2 regions of the Aminobacter sp. Piv2-1 genome follow, and region 2 is predicted to be linked to the other one. Evidence: predicted binding sites of a transcription regulator. Region 2 holds the regulator's gene; the other holds the start of a gene.
What was found. Region 2 encodes PhoB, which activates phosphate uptake and scavenging genes when phosphate is short. Its sites were predicted from a motif close to TGTCATNNANCTGTCAT; they were not measured.
Positions count from the first base shown of each region.

Region 1: AmiPiv_RS24620 (esterase-like activity of phytase family protein) is a predicted target of PhoB. The motif match lies at 11,146-11,162, and genes of this name have one in related genera.

Region 1 covers NZ_JARKMU010000021.1:936-16,356, reverse strand. Annotated here, with positions in the region: gene rplK (50S ribosomal protein L11) at 1-348, shown strand, start outside; gene rplA (50S ribosomal protein L1) at 353-1,051, shown strand; gene rplJ (50S ribosomal protein L10) at 1,415-1,933, shown strand; gene rplL (50S ribosomal protein L7/L12) at 1,988-2,365, shown strand; gene rpoB (DNA-directed RNA polymerase subunit beta) at 2,563-6,699, shown strand; gene rpoC (DNA-directed RNA polymerase subunit beta') at 6,883-11,079, shown strand; gene AmiPiv_RS24620 (esterase-like activity of phytase family protein) at 11,209-12,303, shown strand; gene AmiPiv_RS24615 (transcriptional regulator) at 12,358-12,639, opposite strand; gene rpsL (30S ribosomal protein S12) at 13,125-13,496, shown strand; gene rpsG (30S ribosomal protein S7) at 13,575-14,045, shown strand; gene fusA (elongation factor G) at 14,076-15,421, shown strand, end outside.
Region 2 covers NZ_JARKMU010000006.1:59,892-75,312, forward strand. Annotated here, with positions in the region: gene AmiPiv_RS12535 (CHASE domain-containing protein) at 1-876, opposite strand, end outside; gene AmiPiv_RS12540 (ATP-binding cassette domain-containing protein) at 1,003-1,794, opposite strand; gene AmiPiv_RS12545 (sugar ABC transporter permease) at 1,810-3,126, opposite strand; gene xylF (D-xylose ABC transporter substrate-binding protein) at 3,308-4,348, opposite strand; gene AmiPiv_RS12555 (ROK family protein) at 4,602-5,843, shown strand; gene AmiPiv_RS12560 (hypothetical protein) at 5,876-6,598, opposite strand; gene AmiPiv_RS12565 (hypothetical protein) at 6,595-7,068, opposite strand; gene AmiPiv_RS12570 (L,D-transpeptidase) at 7,142-7,945, opposite strand; gene AmiPiv_RS12575 (hypothetical protein) at 8,217-8,621, opposite strand; gene phoB (phosphate regulon transcriptional regulator PhoB) at 8,961-9,650, opposite strand; gene phoU (phosphate signaling complex protein PhoU) at 9,749-10,453, opposite strand; gene pstB (phosphate ABC transporter ATP-binding protein PstB) at 10,492-11,313, opposite strand; gene pstA (phosphate ABC transporter permease PstA) at 11,337-12,653, opposite strand; gene pstC (phosphate ABC transporter permease subunit PstC) at 12,650-14,116, opposite strand; gene AmiPiv_RS12605 (PstS family phosphate ABC transporter substrate-binding protein) at 14,215-15,252, opposite strand.

The DNA.
Region 1 (15,421 bases), on a different contig from region 2:
CTTGGTCAGCGTGGCATCAACATCATGGAATTCTGCAAGGCGTTCAACGCGCAGACCCAGGAACTCGAGAAGGGTTCGCCGATCCCGGTCGTGATCACCTATTACCAGGACAAGTCGTTCACCTTCGTCATGAAGACGCCGCCGGTGAGCTACTTCCTGAAGAAGGCCGCCAACCTGAAGTCGGGCTCGAAGGAGCCGGGCAAGGTCAAGGCTGGCCAGATCAGCCGCGACAAGGTTCGCGAAATCGCCCAGGCCAAGATGAAGGACCTGAACGCCAACGACGTCGAAGCGGCCATCAAGATGGTCGAGGGCTCCGCCCGTTCGATGGGTCTGGAAGTGGTGGGCTGAGATCATGGCTAAGATTGCAAAGCGTGTTGCCAAGTCCCGCGAGGGCATCGACCCGAACAAGGCCTACGGCCTGTCCGAAGCGCTCGGGCTGCTGAAGGCCCGTTCGACCGTCAAGTTCGACGAGACCGTCGAAGTCGCCATGAACCTCGGCGTCGACCCGCGCCATGCCGACCAGATGGTCCGCGGAGTGGTCAACCTGCCGAACGGCACCGGTCGTACCGTCCGCGTCGCCGTGTTCGCCAAGGATGCCAAGGCTGACGAAGCCCGCGCAGCCGGCGCCGACATCGTCGGTGCGGAAGACCTGGTCGAGATCGTCCAGAAGGGCCAGATCGATTTCGATCGCTGCATCGCCACCCCGGACATGATGCCGCTGGTCGGCCGTCTCGGTAAGGTGCTCGGCCCGCGCGGCATGATGCCGAACCCGAAGGTCGGCACCGTGACCACCGACGTCGCGGCCGCGGTCAAGGCTTCGAAGGGCGGCGCCGTCGAGTTCCGCGTCGAGAAGGCCGGTATCATCCACGCCGGCGTCGGCAAGGTCTCGTTCGACGTCAAGGCGCTGGAAGAGAACGTCCGCGCTTTCACCGACGCGGTCAACAAGGCCAAGCCGTCGGGCGCCAAGGGCGTGTTCGTCAAGAAGGTGTCGGTCACCTCGACGATGGGCCCGGGCCTCAAGCTCGACCTCACGACGCTCGCTGCGTCCTGATAAGTTGAATTTGGATCGGTCGCCAACGACCTGATCCAGAAAAGAATTCCGGGCCTCCGGGCCCGGATATCGGAAGTTGGAGACAGCTTCCGAAATCCTGTCCGAGATTGCAGGCGGTCCAAGCGACCCTTGGTCCTTAATTCGAATGGGCCTGCATGAGACGGGTGAAGACCAGACAACGGAGCCGTCGGCTCCAATGAAAGGTTCGAACCGTGTTTGCCTTTTGCCAGCTGTCGCGGGCGAAAAGGGGACAGGATCCTCGAGCGCCGTTCGGGTGATCCGGAACTTCTGGATTGCTCGCCCGGCAAAAGGCAACCCGACCGCCAGCCCCGCAAATGGGAGGCGGTCAACTGGAGATAGGCAGTGGACAGAGCGGAAAAACGCGAACTCGTCACGGGCCTGAATGACGCGTTCTCGAACGCAGGTTCAGTCGTCGTGGCCCACTATGCCGGTATCACCGTCGCGCAGATGAACGATCTTCGTGTGAAGATGCGTCAGGCCGGCGGCACCGTCAAAGTCGCGAAGAACCGTCTCGCCAAAATCGCTCTTCAGGGCACGGAATCCGAAAGCATCATCGATCTGTTCAAGGGACAGACGCTGGTTGCCTATTCGGAGGATCCGATTGCAGCGCCGAAGGTCGCGTCCGACTTCGCCAAGACCAATGACAAGCTCGTCATTCTTGGTGGTTCGATGGGCAAGACCGCGCTCGACGCCGACGGTGTTAAGGCACTCGCCACACTGCCGTCGCTCGACGAGCTGCGTGCAAGGCTGGTTGGAATGATTTCCACGCCGGCAACCCGGATCGCCCAGGTCGTCAACGCGCCGGCAGGTCAGCTTGCCCGCGTCTTTGGCGCTTACGCCCGGAAGGACGAGGCGGCATGAGGCCGTTCCTCGCTATCATCAACACACGTTCGAACTGATTGAAGGAATAGTAAAATGGCTGATCTCGCAAAGATCGTTGACGACCTGTCGGCCCTGACCGTCCTCGAGGCGGCTGAGCTGTCGAAGCTGCTCGAAGAGAAGTGGGGCGTTTCCGCTGCTGCTCCGGTGGCTGTCGCCGCCGCTGCCGGCGGTGCGGCTGCTGCTGCTCCGGCTGAAGAGAAGACCGAGTTCGATGTCATCCTGGCTGCTGCCGGCGACAAGAAGATCGAAGTCATCAAGGAAGTCCGCGCCATCACCGGCCTGGGCCTCAAGGAAGCCAAGGACCTCGTCGAAGGCGCTCCGAAGCCGGTCAAGGAAGGCGTCTCGAAGGCTGACGCCGAGAAGCTCAAGGCTCAGCTGGAAGCAGCTGGCGCCAAGATCGAGCTGAAGTAAGCACGGTTTCGGTGGGCGGCCTCGTCGCCGCCCACCGGCTCCCGTGTTCGGGGGATGAGAGGGAACCTATTTCCTGAGGGCCGGGTTGCGGCTTTCAGGAAACGGGTTTTCGCCCGTTTTGGATAGGCCGCCGAGGCGGCTCGTATGCAAGGTGAGCAGTAGCGAAGCTCACCCCAAGAAGGCAGCAAGGAGCGACGATGGCCCAGACCCAGACTTTCAATGGCCGCAGACGCGTACGCAAGTTCTTCGGAAAGATCCCGGAAGTTGCGGAGATGCCGAACCTGATCGAGGTTCAGAAGGCATCCTATGACCAGTTCCTGATGGTGGACGAGCCCAAGGGCGGTCGTCCGGACGAAGGACTGCAGGCCGTTTTCAAGTCGGTCTTCCCGATTTCCGATTTCTCCGGCGCGTCGATGCTGGAATTCGTGAAGTATGAATTCGAGGCACCGAAGTTCGACGTCGACGAGTGCCGTCAGCGCGATCTCACCTTCGCCGCGCCGCTGAAGGTGACGCTGCGCCTGATCGTGTTCGATATCGACGAGGACACCGGTTCGAAGTCGATCAAGGACATCAAGGAGCAGGACGTCTACATGGGCGACATGCCGCTCATGACGTCGAACGGCACCTTCATCGTCAACGGCACCGAGCGTGTCATCGTTTCCCAGATGCACCGTTCGCCGGGCGTCTTCTTCGACCACGACAAGGGCAAGTCGCACTCGTCGGGCAAGCTGCTGTTTGCCGCGCGCGTCATCCCCTATCGCGGTTCCTGGCTCGACATCGAGTTCGACTCGAAGGACATCGTCCACGCTCGTATCGACCGTCGCCGCAAGATCCCGGTGTCGTCGCTGCTGATGGCGCTCGGCATGGACGGCGAAGAGATCCTGTCGACCTTCTACAACAAGATCACCTACAAGAAGTCGGGCGACCACTGGCGCATCCCGTTCTCGGTCGATCGCTTCCGCGGTCTTAAGGCCGTTGGCGACCTCGTTGACGCCGACACCGGCGAGATCGTCGTCGAAGCCGGCAAGAAGATCACCGCCCGCCAGGCCAAGCAGCTTGCCGAGAAGGGCCTCAAGGCCATCAAGGCGACCGAAGACGATCTCTTCGGCAGCTACCTCGCCGAGGACATCGTCAACTACGCCACCGGCGAGATCTATCTCGAGGCCGGCGACGAGATCGACGAGAAGACGCTGAAGGTTCTGCTCTCGGCCGGCGAGGAAGAGATCAACATCCTCGACATCGACCACATCAACGTTGGCGGCTACATCCGCAACACGCTGACGGTCGACAAGAACGAAAGCCGTCAGGACGCGCTGTTCGACATCTACCGCGTCATGCGTCCGGGCGAGCCGCCCACGCTCGAAACCGCCGAGGCGATGTTCAATTCGCTGTTCTTCGACGCCGAACGCTACGACCTGTCGGCCGTCGGTCGCGTCAAGATGAACATGCGTCTAGAACTCGACGCCGCCGACACCGTGCGTGTGCTGCGCAAGGACGACATCCTGGCCGTGGTCAGGACGCTGGTCGAGCTGCGCGACGGCAAGGGCGAGATCGACGACATCGACAACCTCGGCAACCGCCGCGTCCGTTCGGTCGGCGAGCTGATGGAAAACCAGTACCGCGTCGGCCTGCTCCGCATGGAGCGCGCGATCAAGGAACGCATGTCCTCGATCGAAATCGACACGGTCATGCCGCAGGACCTGATCAACGCCAAGCCCGCGGCTGCCGCGGTGCGCGAGTTCTTCGGTTCCTCGCAGCTGTCGCAGTTCATGGACCAGACCAACCCACTGTCGGAGATCACCCACAAGCGTCGTCTCTCGGCGCTTGGACCTGGCGGTCTGACCCGCGAGCGCGCTGGCTTCGAAGTCCGCGACGTTCATCCGACGCACTACGGCCGTATCTGCCCGATCGAGACGCCGGAAGGCCCGAACATCGGTCTGATCAACTCGCTGGCCACCTTCGCGCGCGTCAACAAGTACGGCTTCATCGAGAGCCCGTACCGCAAGATCGTGGGCGGCAAGCTGACCAACGAAGTCGTCTATCTCTCGGCCATGGAAGAGGCCAAGCACTTCGTTGCCCAGGCCAACGCCGAGCTCGACGCCAATGGCCACTTCGTCGACGAATTCGTCATTTGCCGTAACGCCGGCGAAGTGATGATGGCGCCGCGCGAAAACGTCGATCTCATGGACGTTTCGCCGAAGCAGATGGTGTCTGTCGCGGCCGCGCTGATCCCGTTCCTGGAAAACGACGACGCCAACCGCGCTCTGATGGGCTCGAACATGCAGCGTCAGGCCGTGCCGCTGGTGCGCGCCGAGGCTCCGTTCGTCGGCACCGGCATGGAACCGATCGTCGCCCGTGACTCGGGCGCTGCGATCGGCGCACGCCGCGGCGGTATCGTCGATCAGGTCGACGCGACGCGTATCGTTATCCGTGCGACGGAAGATCTCGAAGCGGGCAAGTCTGGCGTCGACATCTACCGCCTGATGAAGTTCCAGCGTTCGAACCAGAACACCTGCATCAATCAGCGTCCGCTGGTGCGCATGGGTGATCGGGTCAACAAGGGCGACATCATCGCTGACGGTCCGTCCACCGATCTCGGCGATCTGGCCCTCGGCCGCAACGTGCTCGTCGCGTTCATGCCGTGGAACGGCTACAACTACGAGGACTCGATCCTGCTCTCCGAGCGTATCGTGGCCGACGACGTCTTCACCTCGATCCACATCGAGGAGTTCGAGGTCATGGCCCGCGACACCAAGCTCGGGCCGGAGGAAATCACGCGCGACATTCCGAACGTTTCGGAAGAAGCGCTGAAGAACCTCGACGAAGCCGGCATCGTCTACATCGGTGCGGAAGTGCAGCCGGGCGACATCCTGGTCGGCAAGATCACGCCGAAGGGCGAAAGCCCGATGACGCCGGAAGAGAAGCTTCTGCGCGCCATCTTCGGCGAGAAGGCGTCCGACGTCCGTGACACCTCCATGCGCATGCCGCCCGGAACCTACGGTACGGTCGTCGAAGTGCGCGTCTTCAACCGCCACGGCGTGGAGAAGGACGAGCGCGCGATGGCGATCGAGCGCGAGGAGATCGAGCGTCTCGCCAAGGACCGCGACGACGAGCAGGCCATCCTCGACCGCAACGTCTACAGCCGTCTGAGCGACATGCTCATCGGCAAGGACGCGATTGCCGGACCGAAGGGCTTCAAGAAGGGCTCGACGCTCGCCAAGGAGACGCTGGACGACTATCCGCGTTCGCAGTGGTGGCAGTTCGCCGTCGAAGACGAGAAGATGCAGGGTGAGCTTGAAGCTCTGCGCGGCCAGTACGACGACTCCAAGAAGCAGCTCGAGCAGCGCTTCATGGACAAGGTCGAGAAGGTGCAGCGCGGCGACGAGATGCCGCCCGGCGTCATGAAGATGGTCAAGGTCTTCGTCGCGGTGAAGCGCAAGATGCAGCCCGGCGACAAGATGGCCGGCCGTCACGGCAACAAGGGTGTCGTGTCGCGCATCGTTCCGGTCGAGGACATGCCGTTCCTCGAAGACGGCACGCATGCCGACATCGTGCTCAACCCGCTGGGCGTGCCTTCGCGCATGAACGTCGGTCAGATCCTCGAAACCCATCTCGGCTGGGCTTGCGCCGGCATGGGCAGGAAGATCGGTGAGCTCATCGAAGCGTACAAGCAGAGCGGCGACATCAAGCCGCTGCGCCAGACGATCGAAAGCATCATCCCCGACAACGACCGCAACGAGCCGGTCCGCGACTACGACGACGAGTCCATCGTTCGCCTCGGCGATCAGATGAAGCGCGGCGTCTCCATCGCGACCCCGGTGTTCGACGGTGCGCACGAGGCCAACATCAACGAGATGCTGACCCAGGCGGGCCTGCACACCTCGGGCCAGTCGCAGCTGTACGACGGACGTACGGGCGAGCCGTTCGACCGCAAGGTGACCATGGGCTACATCTACATGCTCAAGCTTCACCATCTGGTCGACGACAAGATCCACGCCCGTTCGATCGGCCCGTACTCGCTCGTCACCCAGCAGCCGCTGGGCGGCAAGGCGCAGTTCGGCGGTCAGCGCTTCGGCGAGATGGAGGTCTGGGCGCTCGAAGCCTACGGCGCGGCCTACACGCTGCAGGAGATGCTGACGGTGAAGTCGGACGATGTCGCCGGCCGCACCAAGGTCTACGAGGCGATCGTCCGTGGCGACGACACCTTCGAGGCAGGCATCCCCGAGAGCTTCAACGTTCTCGTCAAGGAAATGCGTTCGCTGGGCCTCAACGTCGAATTGGAGAACACCAAGGTCGACGAGACTCAGCACCGGTTGCCCGACGCGGCCGAGTAAGCACTAGAGGCGCGCCGCGGGTTTTGCCCGCGGCGTAGCCGCAGGACATGATCCCGAAGCGAGCTTCGGTCCGATCATGCCCGGCGATGAGAATTCCTCGGCCCAGAGCCGACACGTATGGCGGGCGCCTAGGCCCGCACCCGATGCAAAGGGGCTTTCGAGGGCCCCGAAAAGGAGAACGGCATGAACCAAGAGGTCATGAATCTCTTCAACCCGCAGGCGCCTGCGCAGGTGTTCGATTCCATCCGGATTTCGCTCGCCAGCCCCGAGAAGATTCTGTCCTGGTCGTTCGGCGAGATCAAGAAGCCGGAGACGATCAACTATCGTACCTTCAAGCCGGAGCGCGACGGCCTATTCTGCGCCCGCATCTTCGGCCCGATCAAGGACTACGAATGCTTGTGCGGCAAGTACAAGCGCATGAAGTACAAGGGCGTCATCTGCGAGAAGTGCGGCGTCGAAGTCACGCTGTCGCGCGTCCGTCGCGAGCGCATGGGCCATATCGAACTGGCCGCGCCCGTCGCCCACATCTGGTTCCTGAAGTCGCTGCCGAGCCGCATCGGCACGCTGCTCGACATGACCCTCAAGGACATCGAGCGCGTTCTCTACTTCGAGAACTACATCGTCACCGAGCCGGGCCTGACCGCGCTGAAGGAGCACCAACTCCTCAGCGAGGAAGAGTACATGCTCGCCGTCGACGAGTATGGCGAGGACTCGTTCACCGCCATGATCGGCGCCGAGGCCATCCATGACCTGCTCGCCTCGATGGATCTCGAGAAGATCGCCGGCGACCTGCGTTCGGAGCTCGCTTCGACGACGTCGGAGCTCAAGCAGAAGAAGTACCTCAAGCGCCTCAAGGTGGTTGAGAACTTCATGGAGTCGGGCAACCGTCCCGAGTGGATGATCATGAAGGTCGTGCCGGTGATCCCGCCGGATCTGCGCCCGCTGGTCCCGCTCGACGGCGGCCGCTTCGCGACCTCCGACCTGAACGACCTCTATCGTCGCGTCATCAACCGCAACAACCGTCTGAAGCGCCTGATCGAGCTCCGTGCGCCGGGGATCATCATCCGCAACGAGAAGCGCATGCTGCAGGAGGCCGTCGACGCTCTGTTCGACAACGGCCGCCGCGGTCGCGTCATCACCGGTGCCAACAAGCGTCCGCTGAAGTCGCTGTCCGACATGCTCAAGGGCAAGCAGGGCCGCTTCCGCCAGAACTTGCTCGGCAAGCGCGTCGACTACTCGGGCCGTTCGGTCATCGTGACCGGTCCGGAGCTCAAGCTGCACCAGTGCGGCCTGCCCAAGAAGATGGCGCTCGAACTGTTCAAGCCGTTCATCTACGCGCGTCTCGACGCCAAGGGTTACTCCTCGACCGTCAAGCAGGCCAAGAAGCTGGTCGAGAAGGAAAAGCCGGAAGTCTGGGATATCCTCGACGAGGTCATCCGCGAGCATCCGGTGCTGCTGAACCGCGCGCCGACGCTGCACCGCCTGGGCATCCAGGCCTTCGAGCCCACGCTGATCGAAGGCAAGGCAATCCAGTTGCACCCGCTCGTCTGCACGGCCTTCAACGCCGACTTCGACGGCGACCAGATGGCCGTCCACGTGCCGCTGTCGCTCGAAGCGCAGCTCGAAGCCCGCGTGCTGATGATGTCGACCAACAACATCCTGCACCCGGCCTCCGGCGCGCCGATCATCGTGCCGTCGCAGGACATGGTCCTCGGTCTCTACTATCTCTCGATCGTCAACCAGAACGAGCCGGGCGAGGGCATGGTGTTCGCCGACATGGGCGAGCTCCAGCACGCGCTCGAGACCAAGGCCGTGACGTTGCACGCCAAGATCAAGGGACGCTTCCGTACGGTCGACGCTGAAGGCAAGGAAGTGTCGAAGATCTATGACACGACGCCTGGCCGCATGATCCTCGGCGAACTGCTGCCGAAGAACGTCAACGTGCCTTACGAGACCGCCAACCAGGAGATGACCAAGAAGAACATCTCCAAGATGATCGACACCGTCTACCGCCACTGCGGCCAGAAAGAGACGGTCATCTTCTGCGATCGCATCATGGCGCTCGGCTTTGCGCATGCCTGCCGCGCCGGCATTTCGTTCGGCAAGGACGACATGGTCATCCCTGACACCAAGCAGGGCCTGGTCGAGCAGACCGAGGCGCTCGCGAAGGAATACGAGCAGCAGTACAACGACGGCCTGATCACGCAGGGCGAGAAGTACAACAAGGTCGTCGACGCCTGGGCCAAGTGCTCGGAAAAGGTCGCCGACGAGATGATGGCGCGCATCAAGGCGGTGGAGTTCGAGGACAACGGCCGCCAGAAGCCGATGAACTCGATCTACATGATGTCGCACTCGGGTGCCCGCGGTTCGCCCACCCAGATGCGCCAGCTTGCCGGCATGCGCGGCCTCATGGCCAAGCCGTCGGGCGAGATCATCGAGACGCCGATCATCTCGAACTTCAAGGAAGGCCTCACCGTTCTCGAGTACTTCAACTCGACCCACGGCGCCCGCAAGGGCCTGGCCGACACCGCGCTCAAGACGGCGAACTCGGGTTACCTGACCCGTCGTCTCGTCGACGTGGCGCAGGACTGCATCGTCAACTCCGTCGACTGCGGCACCGACAAGGGCCTCACCATGCAGCCGATCGTCGATGCGGGCCAGATCGTCGCTTCGCTCGGCCAGCGTATCCTCGGCCGCACGGCGCTCGAGGACATCAACCACCCGGTGACCGGCGATCTGCTGGTGCAGGGCGGCAAGCTGATGGACGAGCGCGACATCGAGGTCATCGAGAAGGCCGGCGTTCAGTCCGTCCGCATCCGCTCGGCGCTCACCTGCGAAGTCAAGGTCGGCGTCTGCGCGGTCTGCTACGGTCGCGACCTGGCCCGCGGTACTCCGGTCAACCAGGGCGAGGCTGTCGGCGTCATCGCCGCGCAGTCGATCGGCGAGCCGGGCACGCAGCTCACCATGCGTACCTTCCACATGGGCGGTACCGCGCAGGTGGTGGACTCGTCGTTCCTCGAAGCCTCGTATGAAGGCACCGTGCAGGTCCGCAACCGCAACGTGGTCCGCAACTCCGACGGCAACCTCGTGGTCATGGGCCGCAACATGGCGATCCTGATCCTCGACGAGGCCGGCAAGGAGCGCGCCACGCACCGCGTCACCTATGGTTCGCGTATCTTCGTGGACGACGGCGACAAGGTGAAGCGCGGCCAGCGTATCGCCGAGTGGGACCCGTACACCCGTCCGATCCTCACCGAAATCGAGGGTCGCGCGGCGTTCGAGGATCTGGTCGACGGCATCTCGGTTCAGGAAACGGCCGACGAGTCGACCGGCATCACCAAGCGCGAGGTCATCGACTGGCGGTCGACGCCGCGCGGTTCGGACCTCAAGCCGGCGATCGTGGTTCAGGACGCCAAGGGCAAGGTCGGCAAGCTGTCGAAGGGCGGCGACGCCCGCTTCCTGCTCTCGGTCGAGGCCATTCTTTCGGTCGAGCCGGGCGCGCATGTGAAGCCCGGCGACGTGCTGGCGCGTATCCCGATGGAAAGCGCGAAGACGAAGGACATCACCGGCGGTCTGCCGCGTGTTGCCGAACTCTTCGAGGCGCGTCGTCCGAAGGATCACGCCATCATCGCCGAGATCGACGGTACGGTCCGCTTCGGCCGCGACTACAAGAACAAGCGTCGCATCATCATCGAGCCGCATGACTCGACGCTTGAGCCGGTCGAATACCTGATCCCGAAGGGCAAGCCGTTCCATCTCCAGGACGGCGACGCGATCGAGAAGGGCGACTACATCCTCGACGGCAACCCCGCGCCGCACGACATCCTGGCGATCAAGGGCGTGGAAGCTCTCGCTTCCTACCTCGTGAACGAAATCCAGGAAGTCTACCGACTGCAGGGCGTGTCGATCAACGACAAGCACATCGAGGTCATCGTTCGTCAGATGCTGCAGAAGATCGAAATCACCGCACAGGGTGACTCGGTCTACATCCCGGGCGATCACGTCGATGTCATCGAGTTCGACGAGATCAACGATCGCCTGATCGAGGAAGGCAAGAAGCCTGCCGAAGGTCAGCCGGTCCTGCTCGGCATCACCAAGGCATCGCTGCAGACGCCGTCCTTCATCTCGGCCGCTTCCTTCCAGGAAACGACCAGGGTGCTGACCGAAGCTGCTGTCGCCGGCAAGACCGACATGCTGCAGGGCCTGAAGGAAAACGTCATCGTCGGTCGCCTGATCCCGGCCGGCACGGGCGGCATGATGAGCCAGATCCGGCGCATCGCCACCTCGCGCGACGAGCTGATCCTCGACGAGCGCCGCAAGCTCTCGGGCGCGGAAGTGGCCGAGCCGATCCTGACCGATATGGTCAACGCCGCCCAGTAACGGGTGTCGCGATCACGAAATAGAAAAGGGGCCCTCGCGGCCCCTTTTCTTTTTCTCCCCCGTCCTCTTCATCCGGCTGTCAACTGCGCAGGCTACCAGCACCCCAACTGGAAACTGAAGGTGACGACCATGAAGACCCTGTTTGCCTCCGCCGCCGCTGCACTTGCCATTCTTGCCCCGGTTCCGCAGGCCTCCGCCGGAGGTCTCGGCAAGCCGGACCTGCTCGGCGAGATCGTGCTGCCCACCGGGCTGAAGCTTGGCGGCATCGAGTTTGGCGGTATTTCGGGATTGGACTACGACGCGGCGAACGAGCTTTTCTATGCCATTTCCGACGACCGGTCGGAGAAGGCGCCGGCGCGGTTCTACGTGCTGAAGCTCGCGATCGACGACAAGGGCGTGCATGGCCTGGATGTCGTTTCGAGCACGCCTCTGCTCGATGCCGCAGGCAAGCCCTTCGCCACCAAGGACGTCGACCCGGAGGCGATCCGCTTCAACGCGGCCACCGGCACCTTCTACTGGTCGAGCGAGGGCGATCTTGGCGGCAAGCCGGCTGTCCGCGAAAGCCGCACCGACGGCACGCTCGTACGCGAATTTTCGCTCCCCGAGGCCTATTTGCCGAATGCCGACAAGACCCGCGGCGTGCGCAACAACCTGGCGTTCGAGGCCATGACGATCTCGGCAGACGGCAAGACGCTGCTGGTCGGCACCGAAAATGCGCTGGTCCAGGATGGCGACAAGGCGACGCTTCAGGCCGGCAGTCGCTCCAGGATCCTTGCGCTGGACATCACCAACGGCGAGGTCATGGGCGAATACGCCTATGAAACCGGTCCCATCTTCGCCAAGGCGACCCAGGATCCGTTCTGGAACGACAATGGCTTGTCTGAGTTCATCGGCCTGGGCGACGGCGAGCTGGTGACGGTCGAGCGCTCCTTCGCTCTCGGCGTCGGCAACCAGATCAACCTTTTCCGCGCCTCGCTCGCCGGAGCAGCGGATGTAAGGGACGCGGCGTCGATTGCCGGCGCCACCGTGACGCCGCTTGCCAAGGAGCAGGTGCTGAAGCTGGACGAGGGTGATTTCGGTCTCGACATCGACAACATCGAAGCGATCAGCTGGGGCCCCGAAGTTGGCGGGCGCAGGACGCTGGTCATTGTGTCGGACAACAATTTCAATCCCAAGCAGTTCACCCAGTTCGTGGTCTTCCAGCTGGACGACGCAACCAACTGAGCCCCCTGCCGCAGGTGAGGACATCGGCGGCAGGGGCAGGTCGGCTGAGCGCCTTCAGTTGGGCTCGTTGAAGGTGACGATGGAGACTTCGCCTTCGAGGGCGCCCTGATAGGCAGAGATGTGGGGTTCGTCGTCGGGCTCGCCCTGCATGTCGCCGATCTGGTCGAGTTCGGCTTCGGCATAACCTTCCTTGGCGAGCGCCTCGAGCGCCGAGCGCACCGCGGAATCATCGTCGGGGGCGACCAGCATGATGTGCACGCCTTCGGGCTGGCCGCCCTTGCGCCGCCAGACTCGCCCCGTGATGATCGTTACCGGGCGTTCTTCGTTGTCGTTCATGACTGATTCCTTGGTCCAGGTAGGTGGGCGAGGGGATTCGCCCCTGTTTCCCCGACTTTCGCACGAAGGTCGGGTGCAAGACAGGCTAAAGCGCGTTACAAACGAAGCATTAACCCTTGTCGCAGCGCAATAAAGTTGCGCTGGGCCGCCTGCGGCGCGGCAGAGCCCTTATTCCTTAAGGATTTTGGCGCTTCGGGGTTGACGCTAGGCGGTCATGCGAGTAGAAGCCGCGACGTCTGAGCCGATGTGAGGTTGGCTTTTCCGAGGCGACGCGCCTTGGAGTTTTCCTCAAACAGGGTTCGTTTTACGAGCGAAATGACATTTCTGTCGTGCATGAAGCGGTCTCGCTTCCTCTGCGGTTTGTTCGGGCAGGACCGCGCTTTGCGGTTTACGGCCCGAATTTGCGTATGGAAATGCCCAGAAATGTCGCTAGCAGCCGCCCCGAACGGGCTTGAGACACGGAATTTGAGAGACAAGAGGGTTTAATGCCTACCGTCAACCAGCTGATCCGCAAGCCGCGCATTGCGCCGGTGAAGCGCAATAAGGTTCCGGCCATGCAGGCCAACCCGCAGAAGCGTGGCGTTTGCACGCGCGTCTACACGACGACGCCGAAGAAGCCGAACTCCGCTCTGCGCAAGGTCGCGAAGATTCGCCTGACCAACGGCTTTGAAGTGATCGGCTACATCCCTGGCGAAGGTCACAACCTCCAGGAGCACTCCGTGGTCATGATCCGCGGCGGCCGCGTGAAGGATCTTCCGGGCGTGCGCTATCACATCATCCGCGGCGTGCTCGACACGCAGGGCGTGAAGAACCGCAAGCAGCGCCGTTCGAAGTATGGTGCGAAGCGTCCGAAGTAATTCGGGTTCTGCAGTTTGGGCGCTGCGCGAGGTTCTCCGCGTAATAGAGCGCCAGTCAAAGTTTGAGAGACAAGAGCTATGTCCCGTCGTCACAGTGCAGATAAGCGCGAAATCAACCCGGATCCCAAGTTCGGCGATCTGGTCATCACCAAGTTCATGAACGCCGTCATGTACGACGGCAAGAAGTCGGTCGCCGAGACGATCGTCTACGGTGCGCTCGACCAGGTGCAGGCCAAGACCAAGCAGGAGCCAGTTACCGTCTTCCACCAGGCGCTCGACAACGTCGCGCCGCACGTGGAAGTGCGTTCGCGTCGCGTCGGCGGTGCAACCTACCAGGTTCCGGTCGATGTGCGCCCCGAGCGCCGTCAGGCCCTCGCCATTCGCTGGCTGATCACTGCCGCTCGCAACCGCAACGAGACCACCATGGTCGACCGCCTCTCCGGCGAGCTCCTTGACGCGGCCAACAACCGCGGCACCGCCGTGAAGAAGCGTGAAGACACCCACAAGATGGCGGAAGCCAACCGCGCCTTCGCGCACTACCGCTGGTAAGCGCGAACGAACGACTGAGAGGCACCTCCCATGGCCCGCGAATATAAGATCGAAGACTACCGCAATTTCGGTATCATGGCGCACATCGACGCCGGCAAGACCACGACGACCGAGCGCATCCTGTATTACACGGGCAAGTCGCACAAGATCGGCGAAGTCCACGACGGCGCTGCCACCATGGACTGGATGGAGCAGGAGCAGGAGCGCGGCATCACCATCACGTCGGCTGCCACCACGACCTTCTGGAAGGGCCGTGACGGCAAGCAGCGTCGCTTCAACATCATCGACACCCCCGGCCACGTCGACTTCACCATCGAGGTCGAGCGTTCGCTGCGCGTTCTCGACGGCGCCATCGCGCTGCTCGACGCCAACGCCGGTGTCGAGCCGCAGACCGAGACCGTGTGGCGCCAGGCCGACAAGTACAACGTCCCGCGCATGATCTTCTGCAACAAGATGGACAAGATCGGCGCGGACTTCTTCCGTTCCTACGAGATGATCAAGAGCCGTCTGGGCGCCACGGCCGTTGCCGTTCAGCTGCCGATCGGCGCCGAGTCCGAGTTCAAGGGTGTCGTCGACCTGATCGAGATGAAGGCCTTGGTGTGGCGCGACGAGTCGCTCGGCGCTGCCTGGGATGTCGTCGAGATCCCGGCCGACCTGCAGGCAAAGGCCGAAGAGTTCCGCGAGAAGATGATCGAGACCGCCGTCGAAATGGACGAGCAGGCTCTCGAGAACTACCTCGAAGGCAAGATGCCGTCGAACGACGAACTCCGTGCGCTCATCCGCAAGGGCACCATCGCCGTCAAGTTCTTCCCGATGTTCTGCGGCTCGGCCTTCAAGAACAAGGGCGTTCAGCCGCTGCTCGACGGCGTCGTCGAGTTCCTGCCGTCGCCGATCGACGTTCCGGCGATCAAGGGCATCGACGCCAAGAACGAAGCAGAGATCGAGCGTCACGCTGACGACAACGAGCCGCTGTCGATGCTGGCCTTCAAGATCATGAACGATCCGTTCGTCGGCTCGCTCACGTTCTGCCGCATCTACTCCGGCAAGGTGACCAAGGGCGCTTCGCTCGAAAACACCGTCAAGGGCAAGAAAGAGCGTCTCGGCCGCATGCTGCAGATGCACTCGAACTCCCGCGCCGACATCGAAGAGGCTTTCGCCGGCGACATCGTCGCTCTGGCCGGCCTCAAGGAAACGACCACCGGCGATACGCTCTGCGATCCGCTGCACCCGGTCATCCTCGAGCGCATGGAATTCCCCGAGCCGGTCATCCAGATCGCCATCGAGCCGAAGACCAAGGGCGACCAGGAAAAGATGGGCCTCGCGCTCAATCGTCTCGCCGCCGAGGATCCGTCCTTCCGCGTCAAGTCGGACGAAGA
Region 2 (15,421 bases):
CGGCTCGAAGGCCGTGGTGGGCCTGAACAGGATCGTCCATGCGCGGCCGGCGACCTTGGTCTCGCGGCGCACCACGAAGTCGTCGCCCCACGAGGCATCGGGCGGCGTCGCGGTCTGGAAAAGCAGCGCGTCGTCGGCCGGCGCACCGTCGAACACCTCCGCCGTCACCGGCAGCAGCGGCCCCTTGCCGAGCGCGGCCTGGAACAGCTCCGCGGTACGGAAGGCGACATAGACGAGGCCCGTCGGCGGCGCGGCCCCTCCGTCCGCTCCATCGAGCCGCGCGAAGACCAGGATGCCGGATTGAGGGCTGGCCTTGCCGGTGATCGCACCGAGCAGGACCGGGCCCGTGGCGCGCGGCTCGCCGCCCCCTGCCATCGCCGCTTCGATCGCTGCGCGGCGCGCGTCGTCGGTGAACATGTCGTAGCCCATGGCGTCGAGGCCGACCCTGTCCATCGGTTCGAACAGCACGATCGGGGCGAGCCAGGCGCGATCGGACGGCGGAAACGGCGTGCGGTCGATGCCGTAGCCCTGCTTCAGCTCGTGTACGACCTGGGCTTCTTCGCCGCGCCGCACCAGCCGCAAAAGGCCGATGCCGCTCAGGCCCGAGAAGTTGCGGGTGACGTCGAGCGCGCCGAAGAAGGTGCGGAACTGGTCGCGCGAGATCGCGCCGCGCTGCGACAGGAACATCGCCTGGGTCGCCCGCAGCAGCGACAGGTCGAATTCCACCCTGCCCTCGATGCGGTTGAGCGCGTCGTCGGCGACCGCCTGGAACTTGATACGCGCCGCCTCGACCGTGGCGAAATAGACGAGCCCCGCCATCGCCAGGCCAACCAGCGTGACGGCCGCGAAAATGAGGCTCGGAAAATATCTCTTCAACTCGAGCTGGCCTGCGGTCTCCCCTCGACCCCATTAAAGCACGTTCTTCGGGAGAGGGAATGCCCAGGCCTTGCGATGCGGCAGGCCAGAGGCCTGGCGGCAGCGCCGCCGGCCCCCGCGCGCGACCTAAGCCGCGGCGGCCTGCATCGCTCCCGGTCCCGGGATCGCGCCAGGCGGGCACTTGCCGAGGATGATCATGCCGAGCACCTCGTCCTTGGTCACGTCCTGGGTGCGGGCGGTGCCCACCACCTGGCCGTTCTTCATCACGCAGACCCGGTCGGCGAGGTCGAACACGTCGTGGATGTCGTGGCTGATCAGGAAGATACCGATGCCGTCGGCCTTGAGCTGCTTGACCAGTTCGCCGACCTGCGCGGTCTCCTGCGGCCCGAGTGCCGCCGTCGGCTCGTCCATGATCAGGATGCGGGCGTTGAACAGGATGGCGCGGGCGATCGCCACCGACTGCCGCTGGCCGCCGGAGAGTTTCATCACCGGCTCCTTGAAGCGCTGGAAGCGCGGGTTGAGCCGGCCCATCACTTTGCGCGCCTCGGCCTCCATGGCAACATCGTCGAGCGTGCCGTAGGCGGTCATGATCTCGCGCCCGAGGAAGAGGTTGGCCGCGGCATCTACATTGTCGGCCAGCGCCAGCGTCTGGTAGATCGTCTCGATGCCGTATTTCTTGGCGTCGCGCGGGTTGGCGATATGCGCCTCCTCGCCATTGACGAAGATCGTGCCGCCGTCGCGCTTGTAGGCGCCCGACAGGATCTTGATCAGCGTCGACTTGCCGGCGCCGTTGTGGCCGAGAAGGGCTACGACTTCACCGGGGAAGAGGTCGACCGAGGCGTCGTCGACGGCACGGATGCCGCCGAAGGCGATGGAGATGTTCCTGAGGTCGACGAGCGGAATGCGGGTCTGTTCCATGATCCTGGCTCCCGGCTAGATGCGCTTGCGGTAGATGGTGTCGAGCCAGACGGCGACGACGAGCACCAGGCCCACGACGATGTTCTGCAGCGGCGTGTCGATGCCGAGCAGCACCATGCCCGACTGCAGCGACTGCATCAAAAGCGCGCCCAGCATGGCCCCGGCGATGGTGCCCGAGCCGCCGGCGAGCGAGGTGCCGCCGATGACGGCCGCGGCGATCGTCAGCAGTTCGTCGAGCGTGCCCTGCGCATTGGTCGCCGCGTTGAGGCGGGCGGTGGAGATGGCCGAGGCGACCGCCGCGAGCAGCCCCATCAGCATGAAGATCTTGAGCACCACCCAGCGCGTGTTGATGCCGGCGAGCTCCGCCGCCTCGGGGTTGCCGCCGATGGCGAAGACGTAGCGGCCGAAACGCGTGCGGGTGGTGATGAAGGTCATCACCACGCCGACGGCGATCGCGATCAGCACCGGAATGGCGATGCCATGGGCGATGAACAGGCCGCCCTCCGGAATGGCGATGCCGTTCGCCTCGGCATAGCGGCGCACGATGTTGACCGGCCAGGGATAGGAATTGACGACCCAGACGGCGGCAAGGATGGCCGCGCAGGTCACCGTGCCGAGGAAGAACTCGGCCCAGACCGGCCTGAGCGGGAACTTGAAGCGCTTGCGCTGGCGCCTGCCGTTGAGCAGCATCACCACCACCGCCGCACAGGCGACCAGGCCGATCACCCAGCTCCAGGTCGAGCCGATCGCCCCGTCGGGGCCGCCGCCCATCAGGCGGAAGGTGGCGTCCATCGGCGCCACGGTGCGGCCGCTGGTCATCCACCATGCCGCGCCGCGCCACACCAGCAGGCCACCAAGGGTGACGATGAAGGCCGGGATGCTGAGATAGGCGATGAGAAAGCCGTGCAGCGCGCCGATCGCAGCGCCGACGACGAGGCCGGTGGCCAGTGCGATCACCCAGATCCACGGGTCGCCGAGCGGCAGGCCGAGCACCCGTGGCAGGAATTCGGCCTGGGTCACGCCCATCACCATGCCGACGAAGCCGAGGATCGAGCCGACCGACAGGTCGATGTTGCGGGTGACGATCACCAGCACCATGCCGGTCGCCATCACCGCGACCGACGACGACTGGACCGACAGGTTCCACAGGTTGCGCGGTGTCAGGAACAGGCCTCCCGACAGCAGGTGCAGGCCGATCCAGATGATCAGCAGCGCGCCCACCATGCCGAGCATGCGCGTGTCGAGTTCGGTTGCCTTGAGGAAGCGGCCTACCGCTGACAGATCGGAGGCCCGCGCGCGGTCGACCGGCGCGCCTGAGGTCGTATCGGTCATCATATCCTCCCGTCCGGCCCATCGTGTGATCGGCCGGAGCACTCAATCTAGGTCAAAGGACAGTTGGATGGAACTGGAGCAGGCACTGCGGCATCTGCTTGGCCGGCGCGCATGGCGCGGCTTGCGGATGCGCCGCGGCCCTCGGGGCCACGGCGCTCGGTTTTCGGGCCGGAGCCCGTCGTCAGTTGCAGGCCGCCACGGAACCGGCGGCGACGCCCTGGCAGACCACGTCCTTGGCAACCCAGCCGGCGTCGATGACGACGTTCAGGTTATCCTTGGTGATCGGAACCGGCTTCAGGAACACCGAGTTGGTCTCGTTGCCGCCGGGCGTGGTGAACTTCTGGACGTTGGGGATCTCTTCCATCTTCTTGCCGTCGGCGAGCTGCGAGGCGATCTCGGCGGCGTTCTTGCCGAGCTCGCGCGCGTCCTTCCACACCGACACCGTCTGGGTGCCGAGTGCGACGCGGTTGAGGGCGGCATGGTCGCCGTCCTGGCCCGAAACCGGCACCGAGCCGGCCAGGCCCTGGGCCTGCAGCGCCGCGATCGCGCCACCGGCGGTGCCGTCGTTCGAAGCCACCACCGCATCGACCTTGTTGTCGTTGGTGGTCAGGAACTGCTCCATGTTCTTCTGCGCGTTCGCCGGCAGCCAGCCGTCGGTATAGGCTTCGCCGACGCTCTTGATCTTGCCGGCGTCCACCGCCGCCTTCAGCACTTCCATCTGGCCGGAGAACAGGAAGTCGGCGTTCGGGTCGGCCGACGAACCCTTGATGAAGACATAGTTGCCTTCGGGCTTGACCTTGAACACCTCGGCGGCCTGCATGCGGCCCACTTCCTTGTTGTCGAAGGTCAGGTAGAAGACGTCCTTGTTCTCGATCAGGCGGTCATAGCCGACCACCGGGATGCCTTCGGCGAGCGCCTTCTCGACGGCGGGGCCGATGGCCGAGGCGTCCTGCGACAGGATGATGAGCGCGTTGGCGCCCTGGCTGATCAGGCTCTCGACGTCGGTCAGCTGCTTGGCCGCGGAGGACTGCGCGTCGGCCGAGATGTACTTGTCGCCGGCCGCCTCGATCGCCGCCTTCATCGCCGCCTCGTCGGTCTTCCAGCGCTCCTCCTGGAAGTTGGACCAGGACACGCCGATCACCTTGCCCTTGGCTTCGGCGACGGCCGACAGCGACAGAGTCATGGCGACACCCGCCAGTATGGCGGTCGTAAACTTCTTCATGATTTCCTCCCTGCGCCCTCGGGCGCGCTGCTTTTGCCATAGCCCTTGGAGAAGCTCTTTTTTTCGAGCCTCGAAAAAATACTGTATCAACGGTCGACCGGTGTCAACCGCCTTTCAACTGGCCTCCCTATTTTTTTCGGATCGCGAAATAAATAAAGACATTTGGTTTGGCTTCTGTCACAATCAATAATGCGTGAGAGTCAGCCTGCCCTCCGGTCACCATGGCGACTCTTCGCCGGGAGGAAGCGAGCTCATGTCGGTCGGAATTCGTCACGACGATCTCAGGAAGCGCAACCGCGCCATGGTCATTTCCGCGGTACGCCGCGCCGGCCAGCCGTCGCGTACCGAGATCGCGGCGACGACCGGCCTCAGCCATTCCACCATCTCCACCATTTCCTCCGATCTCATCGCCGAGGGCATCCTCGCGGAATCGAAGGGTAGCGAGCCGGCGCTCCTGAAGCGCGGCAGGCCCCAGGTCGGCCTGGCGCTCGACCCCGGCGCCGCGACCATCGTGGCGGTGGTGCTCTCGCTCAACAGCCTTTCGGCCGCCGTCATCGACTATGCCGGAAACACCATCGTCGCCGAGACCCGCCGGCTCGTCACCCAGCGCATGCAGGCCGAAGCCCTGGTCGAGGAGTGCATCGGCATGGTGCGCAGGCTGACCGAGCGTTGCGGCGAGGCCGCGGGCACGGTGCTGCGCATCGCCGTGGCCGTCCAAGGCGTCACCGATTCGGGCTCTCGCAAGCTCCTGTGGTCGCCCATCACCCCGCACGACGACATCCCCTTCGCCGACCGCCTGGAGCGGGAATTCGGCGTGCCGGTGACGGTCGAGAACGACTGCAACATGATCGCCGAGGCGCTGCGCTGGCGCGACCCCTCGCGCTATCGCGACGACTTCATCGCCATCCTGCTCTCGCACGGCATCGGCATGGGGCTGGTGGTCAAGGGCGAGCTCTTCACCGGCACCCAGTCCTCGGGCGCGGAATTCGGCCACATGATCCATCGCCCGGACGGCGCGCTGTGCCGCTGCGGACGGCGCGGCTGCATCGAGGCCTATGCCGGCAACTACGCGATCTGGCGCAACGCCAGGCTCGGCGACGAGAACGCCGAGCCGCTCGCCGACCTCTCGGACGAGGACATCATCGCCCTGGCGGATGCCGCGCGCGACCATGACGGGCCGGAGCGGGAAGCCTTCCGCAAGGCGGGCGAGGCGATCGGCTTCGGCCTCGGCTCCATGTTCGCGCTCTTCGACCCCGCCCCGCTCGCCTTCGTCGGCGTCGGCGCCACCGCCTTCGACGTCATGGAGCCATATGTGCGGGCCGCGATCGCCAAGACGGCGGGCGGCACCCACTCCAGGGCGATCTCCTTCGACACCATGCCCAACGAGGTGCCGCTTATCCGCGAAGGCTGCATGATGCGCGCCCTGCTCTATGTCGACGACGAGATCTTCGCACCCGGCACGGCCCTTCGCCGTGCCCAGGCGGGCGTCGCCTGACCGGACTGGCGCGGTCAGGCGCCGGGCTGCCATCACCTCGAACTGTTCCTTTTCTTGCCCCAGGTCGAAACGAAGGCCGCGGCGCGCAGCAAGAGCACCGACAATATCGCCGCCACGAAGGGCCACTGCAGCGGGTTCGGCTCGGGCGTCGGGCGATGGAAGCTCAGGAAGTGCATGAACAGGAAGTAGGCCGTGTGCGCCAGGGCAAGCCCCCACAGCACCGTTGCGCCGTTCTGCAAGAACTTCCAGACCGAGGTGCCGAGCAGACGGATCGACCGGTCGTTCGAGGTGAACATGAGCATGAGTGCGTAGGCCAGGGCGGCAATCCCGATCAGGTTGGCAAGCCCGAAGCCCTGCTGGAACATCACGTACTCGCCCGTTTGCGGGATGATTTCGTAGCCGAAAAGCCGCGCGAAATCCCACTCGACCCAGCCGCCGAGGATGATGACCGTATGCACGGCCGCAAGAAGCGTCGCGTAGATGCCGGTTTCGCGCCTATAGGCCACCGCCCACAGCAACACCGGCCACAGGCGCGCCCCTGGCCCGATCGACATGGTGATCACCAGGAGCGCGAGCGACGCGTCCGCGAACGCGCGGTTCCACCGGTGCATCGGGCTCCACTGCCCGTGAACGACGGCAAACCCATAGATCAGCGCCGCCGAAAGGCCGATGACGACGAGATGGCGAAGCAGCATCCGGCGCCAGGCAAGAGGGACGAGGCCGGAGCGGGCCGGAGCGGCGGGGATGTCGGTCACTTGGGATACTCCAGTTGCGTTGGGTCAGCGGCATCCGCGCGACGAGCGCGCAGCTCGTGCCATGAAGCGATGGCGAGGAGCGCTATGCCGAGCGCGGAAATCAATGGGCGGATCGGGTCGAACCACATCAGCAGGAATTCGCCCCCGAACAGAAGCATGAGGATCTTGTTGCAGGTCGGGCAGGCGATGCCGATGAAGCCCGTCACGCCGCCTATCCCCGCGCGGCGCACCGAGCAGACGGGGCGCCGAACGGCGATGTAGAGCCCCGACAACGCCGACATGACCACCAGGGCCGGCAATTCCCAGCCCGCGACGGCGGTCATCCGGACAAAGAACGGATTGTCCCAGAGTGCCGAAACGGTTCCGAGCGCAGCGAAGGTCAACGCGGCCGCGGCCGCGCCCTTCAGGATGGCGCGTCCATGCCAACCGATGGCGGTTCCGCGCCCCAGGGCAATGATGCGGGCATTCATGTCGGATCTGCTCCATGTCTGCCGGGCGGCATTTCGCAGCCGCCCGGCGAGGACCTCAGGTGTGACCGTCGTATCAGCCGGCCTGCGGAGCGGGCCCGCTGCCGCCGGCAACCTCGTGGGTGTGGGGTTGGGTCGGGTCGCCCAGCACGAGTATGGGAGACTGGCTGGGCACCCGGTCGTACAGGTCGATGATGTCCTGGTTCATCAGCCGGACGCAGCCGCTCGAAACCGCCTTGCCGATGGTCCAGTACTCCGGCGTGCCGTGGACGCGGTAGAGCGTATCGACCTTGCCCTGGAAGACGTAGAGGGCTCGCGCTCCCAGCGGATTCGTCAGGCCGGGCGGCATGCCGCCCCGGTCGGCGCTCCACTGGGCAAGATTCGGCTGACGCGCGATCATCTCGTCCGGCGGCGTCCACTTCGGCCATTCCTGCTTCCAGCCGATACGGCCCCTGCCCGCCCAGGTGAATCCGGCCCGGCCAAGTCCGACGCCGTAGCGCATGGCCTTGCCGCCCGGCTGGACGAGGTGAAGGTAGAAATTCTCCGTGTCGACGACGAGCGTTCCGACCGGTTCTTCGGTGACGTAGTCGACCTGCCGCCGATAGAAGCGGCTCGGCACCTTTTTCAGGTCGACCGCGGGAATGGGGAACCGTTCGTTCGGGAGCGGGCCGTACATCGCAAGGGCATTGGCGTCGGCGACCGGCGCCGGTTCGACCGGTGCCTTTGCCACCGGCGCGGCCGATTCCTGGGTGCTGACGCAGCCGGACACCACGAGGGTCCCCAAGCTCGCCGCACCGGTGAGAAAGCGTCGGCGGCTCAATGCCGGGCCGTCGCCCGCGATGGGCTCCGCGGCGCTGGTTTCTATTGTGTCTGTGTTCATTAGGCAGTCTCCTGGACTCATTTCTTTCATTCAGGGCGACACGGGGTCAGGGAGGTCGGCCCCGGTCGTGATCATGCGAATGCAACCATCGTCACCGATCAGCCGATCGGTGACGGCGCATGCGCGCTTGGGACGATCCGGCATTTCGCGGCGCGGTTGCCACGAGAAGGCATGTGGGCGACGGGCGGGTTCGGGAGGTCATCCTCTTTCCCCTTCGCAGCTGATTTCGAGCGGCTTCGTCGGCGTGGACCGAGGAGCGATCGGCTGAAAATCAGGCAGCGATGGGAGGCCGCAACAGCGATGCGGTCGAGCCGACGCGCAGCAAGAGATCTGGAAGCAGCATCAGGGCCGCGGCGCGGAACGGCGCGGCAGGCTCGACATGGGTCAGCCAGGCAGGGCATTCGCCCAGGCAGTGCAGGCTGGCGAGGCTTTCGGCGGACAATTCGACGGTGCAGCGGTCCGGGGACGGCAAACACTCGTCGGCGACGGCAGTGATTTCCGCCTGCGCGGCCACCCTCGGCAACTCGGCAGCAAAATTCGTGCCTTCGGCCGCTGCCCGTTCGAGGGACAGTCCGTTTAGAATGGTGACCAACACCAGGAAGATGGCCGACAGCAAGTTACGCACGGTGCCCCAGCTACCATGAAAAGTGGCAATTTTGAGTATTTCCCCAATCAAAAAATTGTCATCTCAAGAACATCCGCGACTGTCACTGTCACGGAATCGCCGCTTGAGATATGGATTTGGGAGCGATTGTTGCGACAATAAAGCATCCAGAAACCGGAAGCTTCGAATTTATGTTCATGACAGCGCCAGGACAAACGCGTCGAACTGCAATGATTTGAGCGCCACAAAGTGCTGGAACGGCATGGCGGCGCAAAGGGCGCCAGACGTCGGTGCGACAGCGCCGGTGCCGCTGGCTGTCGCGAAGGCTCCGAGCGCGCGCAGCGGCCCCCTGTGACATTGGGACACTGGCCAGGTTGATCGTCCAGCCAGTGCCATGCCGTTTGCCGACAGCTATTCTTCCCGGATCGCGTAGCCGGCGCCGCGGATGGTGCGGATCACGTCCGGCATGCGGCCGTTGTTGACGGCCTTGCGCAGGCGCCCGACATGCACGTCGACGGTGCGCTCGTCGATGTAGATCGTCTCGCCCCAGACGTTGTCGAGCAGCTGGCTGCGCGAGAACACGCGGCCGGGATGACGCATCATGAATTCGAGCAGGCGGAACTCCGTCGGCCCGAGCTTGATCTCGCTCTTCTTGCGATAGACCCGGTGCGACTCGCGGTCGAGCACGATGTCGCCGACCTTGAGCACCGAAGACAGCACCTCGGGCTTGGCGCGGCGCAGCAGCGCCTTCACCCGCGCCATGAACTCCGGGGTCGAAAATGGCTTCACCAGGTAGTCGTCGGCGCCGGTGGAAAGCCCGCGCACCCGGTCGCTTTCCTCGCCGCGGGCCGTCAGCATGATGATCGGCAGCCGTTCGGTCTCGGGGCGCATCCTCAGCCTGCGGCAGAGCTCGATGCCGGAAAGTGCCGGCACCATCCAGTCGAGCACCAAAAGGTCCGGCACGTTTTCCTGCAGCCGCAGTTCGGCCTCGTCGCCGCGCGTCACCACTTCCACCTGGTAGCCCTCGGCCTCGAGGTTGTAGCGCAGCAGCACGCCAAGGGGCTCTTCGTCCTCGACGACCATGACCTTGGGAGCGATCATCGCCTGTACCTTGTCCTGGCGCACGGCCCGGTTCGGACCATGCGCTGATTTAACCTGTGCAGCGCCCCCGCGCCAAACGCATGCGGTTGCGGAAGATGTCAGGCCGACATGGGCGACGTGGTTTCGTCGACCTTCGGCCGATTGAGCGGCAGCTGCGTGCCGGTGACCACGAAATAGGCGTTCTCGGCGATGTTGGTGACATGGTCGCCGATGCGCTCGAGGTTCTTGGCGCAGAACAGGAGATGCGTGCAGGCGGTGATGTTGCGCGGATCCTCCATCATGTAGGTCAGGAGTTCGCGGAACACGGCCGTGTACTGCACGTCGACCTTCTGGTCGTCCGCGCGCAGGTTCTTGAGGCCTTCGGCATCGCGCGCGACATAGAGGTCGACCACGCCGCGCACCTGGCTGAGCACCAGCTGCGCCATGGCGTCGATCGAGTGCGACAGATTGCGCGGCATCGCCGACTGGCCGACGGCGCCCACCCGCTTGGCGATGTTCTTGGCGAGATCGCCGATGCGCTCGAGGTCGCCCGCCATGCGGATCGCGCCGACCACGGCGCGCAGGTCCTGCGCCATCGGCTGGCGCTTGGCGATCAGCGTGATCGCGCTGTTGTCGAGATCGCGCTGCCTGGCGTCCATGATGGTGTCGTCGGCAATGACGTTCTGCGCCAGCGGCTGGTCCGACGTCAGCAGCGCGCGGATGGCATTCGCCACCATCGTGGCCGACAGGTCGCCCATGTCGCGGATGACCTGGTCGACGTGCTGGAGTTCCTCGTCGAAGGACCGGACTGTGTGCTCGCCCATGATCGTATCCTCGTCTTTGTGATCGGAGCGGCGTTCACTCAGCCGAAGCGGCCGGTGATGTAGTCCTGCGTCCGCTTGTCGTCGGGGTTGGTGAACATCTTGTCGGTCGGGCCTTCCTCGACCAGGTAGCCGAGATGGAACATCGCGGTCCGCTGCGACACGCGCGCCGCCTGCTGCATCGAGTGGGTGACGATGACGATGGTGAAGTTCTCGCGCAGCTCGTCGATCAGTTCCTCGACCTTGGCGGTGGCGATCGGATCGAGCGCCGAGCAGGGCTCGTCCATGAGGATCACTTCGGGCGACACCGCGATGGCGCGGGCGATGCACAAGCGCTGCTGCTGGCCGCCGGAAAGGCCGGTGCCGGCTTCGTGCAGGCGGTCCTTGACCTCGTTCCACAGCGCCGCTCGCTGCAGGCTCTTCTCGACGATCTGGTCGAGATCGGCCTTGGACTTGGCGAGACCATGGATGCGCGGGCCGTAGGCTACGTTCTCGTAGATCGACTTCGGGAACGGATTCGGCTTCTGGAACACCATGCCGACGCGGGCGCGCAGCTCGACGACGTCGATCTTGGGATCGTAGATGTCCTCGCTGTCGAGGGTGATCTTGCCGCCGACGCGGGCGCTGTCGATGGTGTCGTTCATGCGGTTGAGGCAGCGCAGGAAGGTCGACTTGCCGCAGCCCGACGGCCCGATCAGCGCGGTGACCTGGTTCTCGCGCACGTCCAGGTCGACGCCGAAGAGCGCCTGCTTCTCGCCATAGTGCACGGTCACCTTGTCGCCGCGCATCTTGATGAGTTCGTTGGGTCTGTTCATCTCGGCGTTCACCGCGTTTTCGAGGGTTTTCTCGCTCATGATGTTCATAGAGGGGTGCTCCTTGTCCACGCCTACCAGCGCCGCTCGAAACGCCGCCTGAGAACGATGGCGACGATGTTCATGGCCATGAGGAAGACCAGCAGGATGATGATGGCGCCCGACATGCGCTCGACGAAGGCGCGTTCGGCCTCGTTCGCCCACATGTAGATCTGTACCGGCAGCGCCGTCGCCGGGTCGAAGGGAGTCTTCGGATAGTCGGCCACGAAGGCCACCATGCCGATGAGCAGCAGCGGCGCCGTCTCGCCCAGCGCGCGCGCCAGGCCGATGATGGTGCCGGTAAGGATGCCCGGCGCGGCCAGCGGCAGCACGTGCTGGAACACCATCTGCATCTTCGAGGCGCCGAGGCCGAGCGCGGCCGAGCGGATCGACGGCGGCACCGCGGCAAGGGCCGCGCGGGTGGCGATGATGATCGTCGGCAGCGTCATCAGCGTCAGCACCAGGCCGCCGACGAAGGAGGCCGAGCGCGGCAGGCCAAGGAAATTGATGAACACGGCGAGGCCGAGCAGGCCGAAGACGATCGACGGCACTGCGGCGAGGTTGTTTATGTTAACCTCGATCAGGTCGGTGAAGCGGTTCTTCTTGGCGAATTCCTCGAGGTAGATCGAGGCGGCGACGCCGATGGGCAAGGCGAGCAGCAGCACGATGCCCATCATGAAGAACGAGCCGATGATGGCAACGCCCAGGCCCGAGCTTTCGGGACGGCTGGAGGCGCCGAAGCTGAACAGGCCCGTGTTGAAATGCTCGCTCATGGCGCCTTCGGCCTTGAGCTTGTTCATCCACTCGACCTGCTGGTCCGAAACCTTGCGGCGGCTCTCCGGCACGCTGAGGTCGATCTGGCCCTTGTAGGCCGAGTCCATGTTCGCCGCGGCGAGGATGTCGACGTTGCGCGTGGTGCCGATCACCGAGGGGTCGGCAGCCACGATGGCGCGGAGCTGCACCCGCGAGCCCTCGGACAGGAAGCCCTTGAGCTTGCGCACCGTGGCGCGGTCCTTCGGGTCGATGCCAAGCTTTTCGATCAGCGCGTTCTCGGCGAGCTTCGGATAGTTGGCCGTGATCAGCACGTCCGGATCGGTGGCCCGCTTGTTGTCGGGGTCGATGATCTTCGCGTCGAAGCTGATCGGCAGCGTCACCGTCGTCTGCCAGAAGGCGGTGTACCCCTTGGTCACGATCGAGGTCAGCATGATCGCCAGGAACGCCAGGCCGACGGCGATCGCCAGCACGCCATAGAGGCGGAACCGGCGTTCGGCGGCGTAGCGCTTCCTGAGGCCGATGTCGCGGCGCGCGGGCGCGGTCGAACTGGTCAGCGTATCGAGCGAAATATCGGTCATTCGTACTGCTCCCGGTACTTCCGGACGATGTAGAGCGCGACGATGTTCATCACCAAGGTCAGCGCGAACAGCGTGATGCCGAGCGCGAAGGCGACGAGCGTCTGCGGGGTGTTGAACTCGAGGTCGCCCGTCAGTTGGTTGACGATCTTGACGGTGATGGTCGTCATCGCCTCGAACGGGTTGAGCGTCAGGTTGGCCGCCACACCGGCCGCCAGCACCACGATCATCGTCTCGCCGATGGCGCGCGAGGCGGTGAGCAGGATGGCGCCGACGATGCCCGGCAGCGCGGCCGGCAGGACGACGCGCTTGATCGTTTCGGAGCGCGTGGCGCCGAGGCCCAGCGAGCCGTCGCGCAGGGCGCGCGGCACCGCCGTGATGATGTCGTCGGAGAGCGACGAAACGACCGGGATCAGCATGACGCCCATCACCAGGCCGGCGGTCAGGATCGACTGCGCCTGGATGAACGGCGTGCCGCCGGCAAGGGCAGCGCTGATGTCGCGCAGGAACGGTCCCAGCGTCACCAGTGCGAAGATGCCGTAGACGATGGTCGGGATGCCGGCGAGCAGCTCCAGCGCCGGCTTGACCAGCGCGCGCACCCTGGGGGCGGCGTATTCGGACATGTAGACGGCCGACATCAGGCCGATCGGCACGGCGACCAGCAGCGCCACGAAGGCGATGTAGAGCGTGCCCGCGAGAAGCGGGATCAGGCCGAACTGGCCCTCCGCGCCACCGGAGCCGGCGGCGGCGAAGCGCGGATCCCAGACCGTGCCGAAGAAGAAGCTCATCGGCGGCACCTTCTCGAAGAAGGCGATGGTCTGGAACAGCATCGACAGCACGATGCCGATGGTGGTCACGATGGCGATGGTGGACGCGCCGACCAGGCCCCAGAGCATGATCTTTTCGACGTTGTTGCGGGCCCGGGTGCGCGGGCTGATCCTGCTCAGCCCGTAGACCGAGCCGACCAGCGCCAGGCCGATGGAGACGATCGCGGAGATCAGGCTCAGCCGGTCGGAGGTGCGGTTGGCCTCGACCGCGATCGGGATCATGTAGTCCTGCGTGTCGGGCGCCAGTGCGACGCCCTTGGCCGAAAGCATCGGCTGCAGTTCGGCGAAGGTCGAGGGCAGCGCCGCCCGCTCCTTGTCGTCGAGGCGGCCGAGCCCGTTGGCGAGGCTCTTCACCAGCCCGGCGGCCAGGTCCTCATGCGCCACCGTGCCGTCGGCGACGTCGGCGGGAAGCGCGGAATGGACGAAACTGTTGAGATAGGCGTTGGCGCCCACGCCCCAGGAAGCGAGGAAGATCACCGCCGGCACGACGCCCGTCAGGAACGCCCACCAGCCGTGATAGTGCGGCCGCGAATGCGCCTTGACCGTTCCGTCGTCCTGCGCGACCGCCCGCTGCCGCCCGATCACGAACGCAGCCAGGCCTATGGCAAGCACGATGGCGAAAACGATCAGGAAGGACATGGGCCAGCCTCGGTGAATTCAGATCGCTATGCCGAACGGGACAGCCGGCAGAATATTCCACGGGGCGCCGATTTTTTCCGGCGCCCCGCGGCAGTTCATTACATCGTCTTGCCGGCGCCGAAGGCTTCACGCTGGGCAGCGCGCTCTGCGTCCGGAGCGGCAACCAGGCCGTAGTCGGCGAGCGGGCTTTCCGGGCCGACCATCTGGTCGTCGAGGAAGAACTCGACATACTCCTTCAGGCCGGGGATCACGCCGAGATGCGCCTTCTTGACGTAGAAGAACAGCGGACGCGACACCGGATACTCGCCCTTGGCGATGGTCTCGACCGAAGGCGTGATGCCGCCGACGGTGGCGACCTTCAGCTTGTCGGCGTTGTTTTCGTAGAAGGCCAGGCCGAACACGCCGACGCCGGTCTTGTTCGAGTCGATGCGGGCCAGCGTCTCGGAATAGTCGCCGTCGATGTCGACGGCCTTGCCGTCCTTGCGGACCGCCTTGCAGGCGGCCTCGGCGGCCTTGTCGTCGAGGCCCGAAGCCTTGCCGGCTTCGACGCCGCCGAGCTTCTTGCAGCCGGCGACCAGCAGCTTCTCCTCGAACACTTCACGGGTGCCGTGCTTCTCGCCCGGGATGTAGGCGGCGATGTCCCAGTCGGGCAGGTTCGGGTTGACCTGGTTCCACTTGGTGTTGGTGTTGTCGACCAGCTTGCCGTCGACGACGATCTTGGCGGCCAGCGCCTTGTAGACGTCTTCCGGCGTCAGCGCCCAGTCCGGGCCGCTCACGTCGGTCGCGAAGACGATGCCGTCATAGCCGATCTTCACTTCCTGGATGTCCTTGACGCCGGCGTCCTGGCAGGACTTGACCTCGTCCTTCTTCATCGGCCGCGACGAGTTGGCGATGTCGATGGTGTCCTCGCCCACGCCCTTGCAGAATTCCTTGATGCCGGCGCCTGAACCGCCGGACTCGACCACCGGGGTCTTGAACTTGGTGAAGGTCTCGCCGAACTGCTCGGCAACAATCTTGGCATAGGGCAGAACGGTCGATGAACCGGCGATCTGGACCTGGTCGCGAGCCGAGGCGTAGCCTACCGAGGCGGCGAACGCGAGGGCCGCAGCCGACGCGGTGAGAAGAGCTTTTTTCATGGGGCCTGCTCCTGTTGGAGTATCTCGTTCGACGCCTTCCTTCGGCGCCCGGTGAGCCAATAGCCCCCCTCTATTACAGTTAGATGACAGTTATGTGTCACCCCTGTAACGGTCGCTGTGCATGGCCGCCAAGGCTTTGTGCGGCCGGTCCTTTGCCGGCGCGAGGCAA